DNA from 3 places in the Desulfuromonas svalbardensis genome. Region 1 is predicted to be linked to each of the others. Evidence: riboswitches for the same ligand, from Rfam matches in the RefSeq annotation. Region 1 holds a riboswitch; each other region holds the start of a gene.
The links. A riboswitch is a leader RNA that binds a small molecule or an ion and turns the genes downstream of it on or off. The one in region 1 is predicted to bind cobalamin.
Positions count from the first base shown of each region.

Region 2: it holds a riboswitch for cobalamin, as region 1 does, so the genes downstream of both, ACZ5KY_RS13450 (LbtU family siderophore porin) here and ACZ5KY_RS08700 (TonB-dependent receptor plug domain-containing protein) in region 1, are expected to answer to the same signal.
Region 3: it holds a riboswitch for cobalamin, as region 1 does, so the genes downstream of both, cobC (alpha-ribazole phosphatase) here and ACZ5KY_RS08700 (TonB-dependent receptor plug domain-containing protein) in region 1, are expected to answer to the same signal.

Region 1 covers NZ_AP042416.1:1,910,496-1,913,778, forward strand. Annotated here, with positions in the region: gene ACZ5KY_RS08690 (catalase) at 1-534, shown strand, start outside; gene rbr (rubrerythrin) at 594-1,172, shown strand; cobalamin riboswitch at 1,368-1,551, shown strand; gene ACZ5KY_RS08700 (TonB-dependent receptor plug domain-containing protein) at 1,673-3,283, shown strand, end outside.
Region 2 covers NZ_AP042416.1:2,993,283-2,996,565, forward strand. Annotated here, with positions in the region: gene ACZ5KY_RS13445 (cell envelope integrity protein TolA) at 301-1,551, opposite strand; cobalamin riboswitch at 1,725-1,935, shown strand; gene ACZ5KY_RS13450 (LbtU family siderophore porin) at 2,135-3,283, shown strand, end outside.
Region 3 covers NZ_AP042416.1:2,133,341-2,136,623, reverse strand. Annotated here, with positions in the region: gene ACZ5KY_RS09565 (TolC family protein) at 1-914, opposite strand, end outside; gene ACZ5KY_RS09560 (hypothetical protein) at 992-1,417, opposite strand; cobalamin riboswitch at 1,741-1,882, shown strand; gene cobC (alpha-ribazole phosphatase) at 1,986-2,579, shown strand; gene cobU (bifunctional adenosylcobinamide kinase/adenosylcobinamide-phosphate guanylyltransferase) at 2,572-3,138, shown strand; gene cobT (nicotinate-nucleotide--dimethylbenzimidazole phosphoribosyltransferase) at 3,135-3,283, shown strand, end outside.

The DNA of each region.
Region 1 (3,283 bases):
GAGCAAGCGGCGTTTAATCCAACAAATATTGTTCCTGGGATTGGATTCTCACCGGATAAAATGTTGCAAGGGCGCTTATTCTCCTACGGCGATGCTCAACGCTATCGCCTCGGTGTGAATCATCATCTCATCCCGGTCAACAAACCTCGCTGCCCGTTCCATAGTTATCATCGTGATGGAGCGATGCGTGTGGATGGTAACCATGGTAGTACATTGGGCTATGAACCCAATAGCTATGGTGAATGGCAAGAACAACGCGATTTTACCGAACCACCGCTTAAACTTGAAGGTGATGCCGCCCATTGGAATCATTATGAAGATAACGACGATCATTTTAGTCAACCGGGTAATCTGTTTCGTTTGATGACAATGGCGCAGCAGCAGGCGTTATTTGGCAATACCGCCCGAGCCATGGGCGATGCACCACGACAGATAAAAGTGCGCCATGCTAAGCATTGTTATCAAGCGGATACTGCTTATGGTGAAGGTGTTGCAAAAGAGATGAATTTGACCATGGACGAAATTCAATCATAGGTATATTTTAATAGCGACAATGGGTCGTGTAAATCATGCAATTTAAAAGGAGAATGATCATGTCAAAAAGTGTTCAAGGGACTGAAACAGAGAAAAATCTACTTAAATCGTTTGCGGGGGAAAGTCAGGCTCGTAACCGTTATACTTATTTTGCTAGTATTGCTAAAAAAGAGGGTTTTGTTCAGATTGCGGATGTTTTTGAAGAGACCGCTGCACAAGAGAAGGAGCATGCGAAGCGTTTCTTTAAGTTTTTAGAGGGTGGCGATCTGGAGATTACCGCAACCTATCCAGCAGGAAAACTTGCCACAACAGCTGAAAATCTTCTTGCGGCGGCCAACGGTGAGGAAGAGGAACACACTGAGTTGTATCCAGCTTTTGCTGCGGTTGCTCGTAAAGAGGGTTTTGTCGACATTGCTGAAGCATGGGAGGCTATTAGTGTGGCTGAAAAGCAACATGAGAAGCGTTACCGTGATCTGTTGGCTAATATTGACAACGGTGTGGTGTTCAAGCGTGAGGAGACTGTGACATGGCGTTGCCGTAATTGCGGATATCTTCACACTGGTCCTGAGGCATTAGAGTTGTGCCCAGCGTGTATTCATCCTCAAGCACATTTCGAAATTCTTGGTGAAAACTGGTAGTTTTCTACCAAGGTATTAAGTCAATTGTTTCAATTTAAAAGCCCTTCACTGTTGATAAGTGGAGGGCTTTATTGTGCAGAGTAGGGATTGTGATACACAGGTAATGTTGTTTAGTTATTTGTTTCCTTGTTTGACTCATTGGTAGAATCTTGGTAAAAAGTAGTGGTTTAATCATTTAGTATAAAACATTGTAAATACATACAAACTATTTCAGATGCTCGAAATGAGCTTAATAGGGAACCCTGTGTAAATCAGGGACGGGCCCGCCGCTGTAACTAGGGACGAACGCTGCTTAATGTCACTGCCAAATTTGGGCGGGAAGACGCAGCAAGTAGGTTGATCTAGAAGTCAGAAGACCTGTCTGAGGTATCGTGATGCGTTTAGCCCTAGGCAGGGATGCGTGTTTAAGTCTTGTGGATGGAAAAGGGAGATCCCAGGTCGATATTATTCGGTCTGGGTTTTTTTGCGCCCAGATCATTGGTAGATGGTAGGAGTGTAAAATGGTTAGATTGAAATGGTGTGTATTAACGGTTGTATTAATTTTGACGGCAACGGTGGCTTGGGGGCAGACTGAACTAACGACGTATAATTTGGAGCAGATGGTGGTGACAGCGGAACGCTATCCTGTGCAAGAGAAGCAGTCATCGCGGTTTATCACCGTGGCAACAGCAGAGCAATTGATCGAAACTGGGGGGAATAACCTCGTTGATGCTCTAAAACGGGTAGGTAGTTTATCGTATAAGTCGCTAGCTCCTCTCGGTGTTAGCCGTATGGGGATGAAAAGCGAAGTGAGTATTCGCGGCTTAGAGGATGGCGAGTTGGTTTTGATTAACGGTGTGCCAATTCAAAGTGCCTCGGGTGGAAGCTACGATTTAAACGCCATTAGTATTGATCAAGTAGAGCGTGTTGAAGTGTTAAGTGGTGCCGCATCAACATTATATGGTGCTGATGCGATGACAGGCGTCATTAACATCATTACCAAAAAGACTGCAGGTAATTTTTCGCCGTATGCGCGTGTTGAATTCGGTGAAGAGGGTTATCAAAACCATCAGTTAGGTTTTGTCAGTAATCAACTAAATATGGGGCTGAGTTATCAGCGCTTGGATGGTATTGATACCATCTACCGTAAGCTTTCATCAACTAAGGGCTACACTTACGACATGGAGGGGACGGATCACTCTTCGCTAAGCCTCAATTATCAACCGAGTGAACATCTGTTTATCAATTATCTGTATAGCCGGATAGAAACGGGTTTTACACGCCGATACGATAGCCCAACCAAAAGCTCAATTATTTATGATCAAAATCAGGATAAACACTTCACCAATATTCGCTATGAAGCCGACCATTTTAAAATCAAAGGGTTCTACTCCTTTGATCGTCTAGTAAAAGAGCAGACCTCACCAGAAAAACCTGAAGAAAAGCGGCGTACTTACAATTACGGCCTCAGCACCGATTACCGTTTTGATGCGTTATCTTTTCAGCACACTGTCGGTGGCGATGTGATTCGTCGTGTTGCAGATTATGATTACTCATATGGTCGTCATTATCGGGATGATAGCGCGTTATTTTGGCAGGTGAAACGGGAGTTTCTTGAATGTTTAGTGTTTAATGTTGGTGCGCGTGAACAGCTGGTGGATGCCGCCGATGGTGCACGTGATTACAGCCGATTTTTACCCAGCGCAGGAGCAATATGTCGAGTCAACCCAGCTTTAAACCTCTTTGCTAATGCGGGTAAAGCGTTTCGTGCACCGAGTTTTAATGACCAATATTATAAGACCGATACCCGTGTTGGAAATCCAGACCTGAATCCTGAAGAGGGCTGGACCTATGAAGCTGGAATAAAATACGATCATCGCTTTATTCGATTACGTGTTGCGTTGTTTTTGATGAAATTTGAGGAGAAAATTATCTCTTATACGCGTCCAGACGGTATGAATAGTTATTACAATTCCGTTGATTACGAAAATAAAGGGGTGGAGTGGGATGCGACCTTCTTTCCATTTGATGGTCAAGACAATCGGTTGAAAAATATCACTCTTTCGGCGCGTGGGTTTGTTGCCAATCCGATTGCAGATGATGAAAACGGTGATGAAAATCAGGTTGGACCG
Region 2 (3,283 bases), 1.1 Mb from region 1:
ATAATCTATCTACGAAAAAAGGCCAGCCCTAGGGCTGACCTTTTTCAAACAACAAAGAGTGTTTCACTGAAATAGCCACTATTCATTACGTGAGTACTGTTACACTTTTTATGTAATTACTATCGATAAAGAGTTACACAGGTTAACTCAATGATGAATTCGCTCTGCTGGTGTCCAAACAAATTCTGATTTCAATATTGCTAAGAAGCCTCCATCTAACGTGTTGAGCACTGGAAAGGTTGCCCCCCCCCAATACCTACCACGAACATCGAGCTTAACAACCAATAGAAGATATCTACATTACTGATAAAAAAGATCTCTCAAAGGCACCTCAATCTGTTGGTGAAATTCAGGGGTATTCTGATCAATAGATTGCTGTTTGCAATACACTGACAGTGCTAAATGAACATTGTTGCGAAGCTTAAACAGATCACTATAAATGAGTGGTTGACTGAGTCGCTGTATTTGGGGCGATAAAGTGATTGTTGGATCAGGAGAAAAGATATCGACCATCAAATGACTGAGGGATGATTTTGGTGGAAGAATGAGAACTGAGTCTAGTACAAAATAATAAGTGATATCATTAAGTGTAACTGACATCTTCTCAATTTTTTGGACTGTTTTACTTTTATTCCTAATGGATATATCAACTGACAACGGAGCGGCATAACTAATTTTATGCAAGGCTATTTTAAAATTTTCATCCTCAAGAAGAACAGTCTGTTCTGTTTCCAGAAAGTACTTAGTCGTGACAGTAATCGTGGGACGCACTATGTTGCTTGTCGACAAAAAGGTAAGCGGTGCACTGTTATCATGTATGGAATAAGCATAGCATGAGTCATTACACTGAATGGTGTAGCCATAACGGATTGATTGTTTGTCGAGGGGGAAATCGAGATTACCGACAATATGAGTTTGGATGGAAAAAAAATGTTTTGGTAATGAAAACCCACTGACATTTTGCACCGTAAATGCGACCTCAATCTCTTTAAGTCGTTGTTTTATTTTCTCAACATCAACTCTATATTGTTGATGGCGTAGCTCCAAAAGTTGTTGCGCTCGTTGCTGCTCTTTTTCAACTTCTGCACCGTCTCTTGCAACTCTATCCTTTGCTTGTTGACGACGTTCAATCACCTGCTGACGCGCCTCTTGCTCTTTTTCCAGTTGAAGGGACTCGCGTCGTTGCTGTTGCCTCTTAAGGACAGCGGCCCTTTTTTTCTTGGCGTTCTCAGCTCGTATCTGTTGTTGTTGTTCGTAACGTCGTTTATGTAGATCAGACTTTAGACGATCATTCAGGGCAGAGGAGATACAGATCTGACAAGGTGTTAAATGTAGACGATCACACTCAACATAGGAGATCTTTTTAGGGGCAGAGAGCAAACTGCGACAGAATGTTCGATGAAACAACGAACTATGCCGTTCAGAAACAAACTGTTTTGACTGAACCGTTATCTCTTCATTTGCTGCCATGCACTGAAGAGAGAGGCACTGAATACACAGAATGCAAAGAAAGAGTATTTTATACAAACTATTACGCTTAAGAGGAAACACGATTCAATCCACTCTACTCTAATTCAGAGAAAAAACTAATCAACCGAACAGTTTTAATAAGTCCCAAGACTAAATCATCCATCTAAAACTAGCCACTGTTTTAATTTTTCCATTTTATTCGTTAAATTTGGACCAACAATAAATAGCGATTGACCATTAATAACTCAGTGCGCTATATGAATAGCCAATTGAGTGCCATTAAAGGCTGTTATCCAAACTAAAAATGGACAACAAAGGGAAGACGGTGCAAATCCGTCGCGGTCCCGCCGCTGTAACCAGTGACGAACATCACAACAACCACTGCTTTGGACAATACAAAGTGGGAAGGTGTGATTAGTAGAATGACCTGGAAGCCAGAAGACCTACTTGATGATGTTTGCCAAATAGATCAGCCTTCGTGGATTAAGGACTATCTTACTTTTCGCTATATGTTTATTTCTCATCGTAGAAAAAACTTCGTGGTTTGGCAGCATTGCTCATAAATTAGTGGATGAAAAACGGCATCCCCGCGATACAATAATACAGTATTGCGGGGATTTTTTTATTCGCTGCTTTTGCAGCCATCATACTCGCGAGGTAAAAAATGCGACACCAACGAATCACCGCTCTACTTTTTGCAGCACTTCTACTGTTATGCACCCTACCCGCCCTAGCCAACGAAAATGGATCGAACCAACAACTCAGCGCAGAGATGCAACGCCTAATTGAGAAAAAAGTCGATGAATTACTCGCACAACGTCTTTCGGTAGTTCAAACCGGGGGACCTCACACCATTAAAAAACCCACCATCAGCAAAGGGGAACAACATCAGATTGCTGAGGAAGTGGTCCAAAGCCTCACGCTGAGCGGCGTAGTTGAAGTGGAAGCCAACCACACTAATGACTTTGGCGGTAATAACAGTAGTGGCCTCGAACTGGCCACCGTAGAATTGGCCATTGATGCTCAGGCCCACCCTTGGGTTCAGGGCCATGTGTTGTTTCTCTACGAAGAAGGAGATGACGACGATGTTGTAATCGACGAGGCATTTGTCACGATCGGTAATAGCAAAGAAACTCCCTTCTACCTTAGTGCCGGTAGGATGTATGTCCCCTTTGGTAACTTCACCACCTTCATGATCTCTGATCCTTTAACCCTTGAAATGGCTGAGACGCAAGAGACCGCCCTTCAAGTTGGCTTCGGAGCAGAAAACTGGCACAGCGCACTCTATGCCTTTAACGGTGACACCAGCGAAGGGGATGATTCCAGCACCATTGAACAATATGGCGCTCATGTGGGTTACAGCTTTGAAGCAGGGGGCTGGAATGTTGCCGTTGACACCAGCTACACCAGTTCATTGTTCGATTCCGACCTATTAACTGAAGAATTTGGCGATGCAGCCGTTGCAGGAGACTATATCTCAGGTTTTGGCGTCCAAGGTGTGCTCGGTATCGGCAATGTTACTCTCATTGGAGAGTATATTTTGGCCCTAGAAGATCTGAATGTTGAGGGCGAAAAGATCAATCCCTACACATTCAACATTGAAGGAGCTGTCGTTGTTGAACTAGTAGGTAACGAAATGGCCTTTGCTTTGGCATGCCAAGGCAGCAAAGCTCTAGTTGGAATCTTACCGGAACAACGCTTCATGGCTAGTATTGGTATCAGCTTGTTCGAAGACACCGCTTTGACCTTAGAATATGCATACGACAAAGACTATGACGAACATGACGGTGGCAGCGACGACAATAGTAAGTCC
Region 3 (3,283 bases), 220 kb from region 1:
ACTTCAAAGGTAACGTTGCTGATCCGATTGGCGCGTTGCAAAGCCAATTCGGCCTGAGCCAACTGCTGTTGCCGTTGGCGTAAGAGTAACAACGGTGATTTATCAAGCTGTTGTTCAATTGCATCCCATGTTGGCAACGCTGGCATCACGCGTAAATTACCCTCAACTTCGGTGAAATCCACCACTGAACTTTGCCAGCTACTGGCTAAAACCATGCGGCTATTATCTAAGGTAGCAATAGCTTGCTGATAACGGATTTGGGCTTGCGTAGCCAACGACTTAAAGCGTAACGCTTCGATGGGGGCTTTTTTTCCTGCAAGCACCCCTTCGTTGACAATCGCCAACACCTCGGCAGCTTGGCTGAGTTGATTTTGCGCCAACACCAACTGCTTTTGTGCCACTAAAATCGCGACAAAACGCTGCGATGTGGTGCTGATAAGGTTGGAGCGCGTGACCGCTAACTGTTGCTCGGCCACCAAACGTTGCTGTTCAGCCAGCTGTTGTCGCCGTGCGCGCTTACCGCCTAGCTCCACCAATTGACTCACAGACAGGGTTGATTGCATGGCATCAGTATCAGAATAGACACCACTACCAGCAAACTCTTCAAATTCAACGGCGAGTTCAGGATTCGGTCGCACAGCAAACTGCTGCCCTTCCGCCTCCGTTGCTAAGAGTGCATGGTGTTGTGCTTGCAGTTGTTGATTTTCCGTAAGCATCCGCTGTAGAGCATCTGCTAGGGTCAAAGGACTTAATTGATCAGTTGGTTGCTGCTGCGTTGCATTGGTTTGCGTTGTCTCAACATCGGACATCACCTCAGACGTTACGGCGCGGTTTTCCACGGCGAAAGAAGGTGATACGACGGTACAACACATCACAACACACGCAACAAAAGTAAACTTAGCCTGTACAGGCATAGTTGTACCTCCGCTTTAGGGGTAAACAGTTAATTTTATAGGTAAACCTTAAGGGATAAACAGGGGGTGTTGTTCGCTTAGTTCAGCATGACAATGGTGCGGTGGTGGAGAATTTGATCACGGATGCGTGGCACAAAATCTGCGATAACGCTCTGTGGTTGTAATGGCAAGGAGGTCAAACGGAAAAACGACTCATCAACAGATGGAGCCATGACAAGCGCGTCGAGTGACATTAAAACATCACGCAACCGATTCGAAGCGTAACTACTGCTGGGCAGCAGATCTAAACAAGGACCACAATGATCAACGGAAACCTCACTGCTCAACACATCATGCTCTGATTTATGCTCTTCACAACATGAATCATGCGCTTGCTCAAGAACAGTGTGACCATCAATACCAAAACACCACACGTAACTAGCGCCACTGGTCTGACCAACCAGCAGGATCAGTATAAAACTGAAGATAGAAACAAGATGTCTGAAGCGAGTATTTTTAATCATCAGATTATCTTATTCGATTGTGACCTTTTTAAGCAATGATAAAAAGCAACAGCTCTGCTTGATTCAGCAAAAATTTCTCCATTAAATCTGAGAGCCATCAGCGATATTTCAGCAATTCCACATAAAAAAGAACATCTGTACCATTTTGAAACGCCACCTTGTTAACATCTGACTTAAAAAAGTAATCATAAAAAACCTTCTAAACAGCTATTTAAAGGTTTTTTATATAGCGTAAACACTTTTGGTTCACCCTTTGCATTACTCCACAATGTCACTTATACAATTCATTTGTGCCGTTATGAAAAAACTAACAACACAATTGTGTTTCTTTTGTTATAGTTGGCAGATATAGAAATAAATCGGAATCGTGGAAGACGGTGTAAATCCGTTACGGACCCGCCACTGTAATCGTTAGTCATACGGACTAACGTAAGTCAGATACATGGCCGATTAATTTGTTCGCTTGTCTCCGTGGTATGAGATGACAGAGCAAACGCGTGGATTAAATACGGAATCCCCGCAACCTTTTAAAAAGGTTGCGGGGATTTTTTTGTTTGGGGGGACTTCATTGAAACAAAAACAGATCACTCTCATTCGCCATGGTGCCCTAGAGTCAGATCTCGATGGTTGCTATGTCGGCCATTTAGATGTGCCGCTAAGTAACAAAGGACAATCGCAGGCGAGAAAGCTTGCTGAACGTCTAACAGATCAACCCATTGACACAATATGGTGCAGCCCGTCATTGCGTGCTCAACAAACCGTAGCTCCAATTACCGAACGATTAGCACGATCCTGCACCATCAAGGTTCAGCTGAACGAGGTGAATTTCGGTCGTTGGGAGGGATTGACCTTTAAAGAGATCTGCTCAACTGATCCTGATTTGGTTGATCAATGGGCAACATTTTTCGATGATTTTTGTTTTCCCGAAGGTGAATCACAACACGATTTTCAACATCGGATTACAGAGATTGCCGAACAGATCCATAACCATTCTGGCCACCTTGCCTTGGTGACTCATGGCGGGGTGATTCGAGCCTTACTGTGTCACTTGCTCGGTTTTGAAAAACACGATTACTTAAAGTTCGAGATCAGCAGAGGCTCATTTGCAACACTAACAATACAAGACCAACAGGCTGTTTTAACAGGGCTTTACAATGACTAATAATTCTAAAAACAACATACTATATATCAGTGGTGGCAGCCGTAGCGGTAAGAGTCGCTACGCCGAACAACGCGCCGAAACCTTAGCGGGAAAGCGCAGCTATATTGCCACCTGCCCCATTATAGATGCCGAAATGGATGGCCGAATCGCCTTACATCAGCAACGCCGCGAAGGGAAAGGTTGGCTGACCGTTGAGGAGCCGTTAGATTTAGCTCAAGCCTTAACAGACACCGCCGACAGTGCGGTCGTTCTCGTTGATTGTCTTACCCTATGGATCAACAATCTTCTTTACGAGGCTGATTGCCGAGATCAAACCATAACTGAAGATCACATCGTTCACTCCTGCCAACAGGTTATCGAAGCCTGCAAGGCAGGGGATCGAACCATTATTTTTGTTACCAATGAACTGGGGATGGGCATTGTTCCAGCCGATGCTATCTCACGCCTCTACCGCGATTTAGTTGGTCGCTGCAATCAAACTCTTGCTGCTCAGGCAGATGAAGTGGTGTTGATGGTTTCAGGCTTACCACTTTTTTTAAAGGAGAACTCACCATCATGACACGGCTAAACCAATCGTTGCTCGATACAACTATTAATCAGATTACTCCCAGTGATGCGGCCATGCGCCAAACAGCTCACGAGCGCTTAACTCAACTCGCCATCCCTCACTGGGCGCTGGGTCAAATGATGGACCTTGCCGAAGA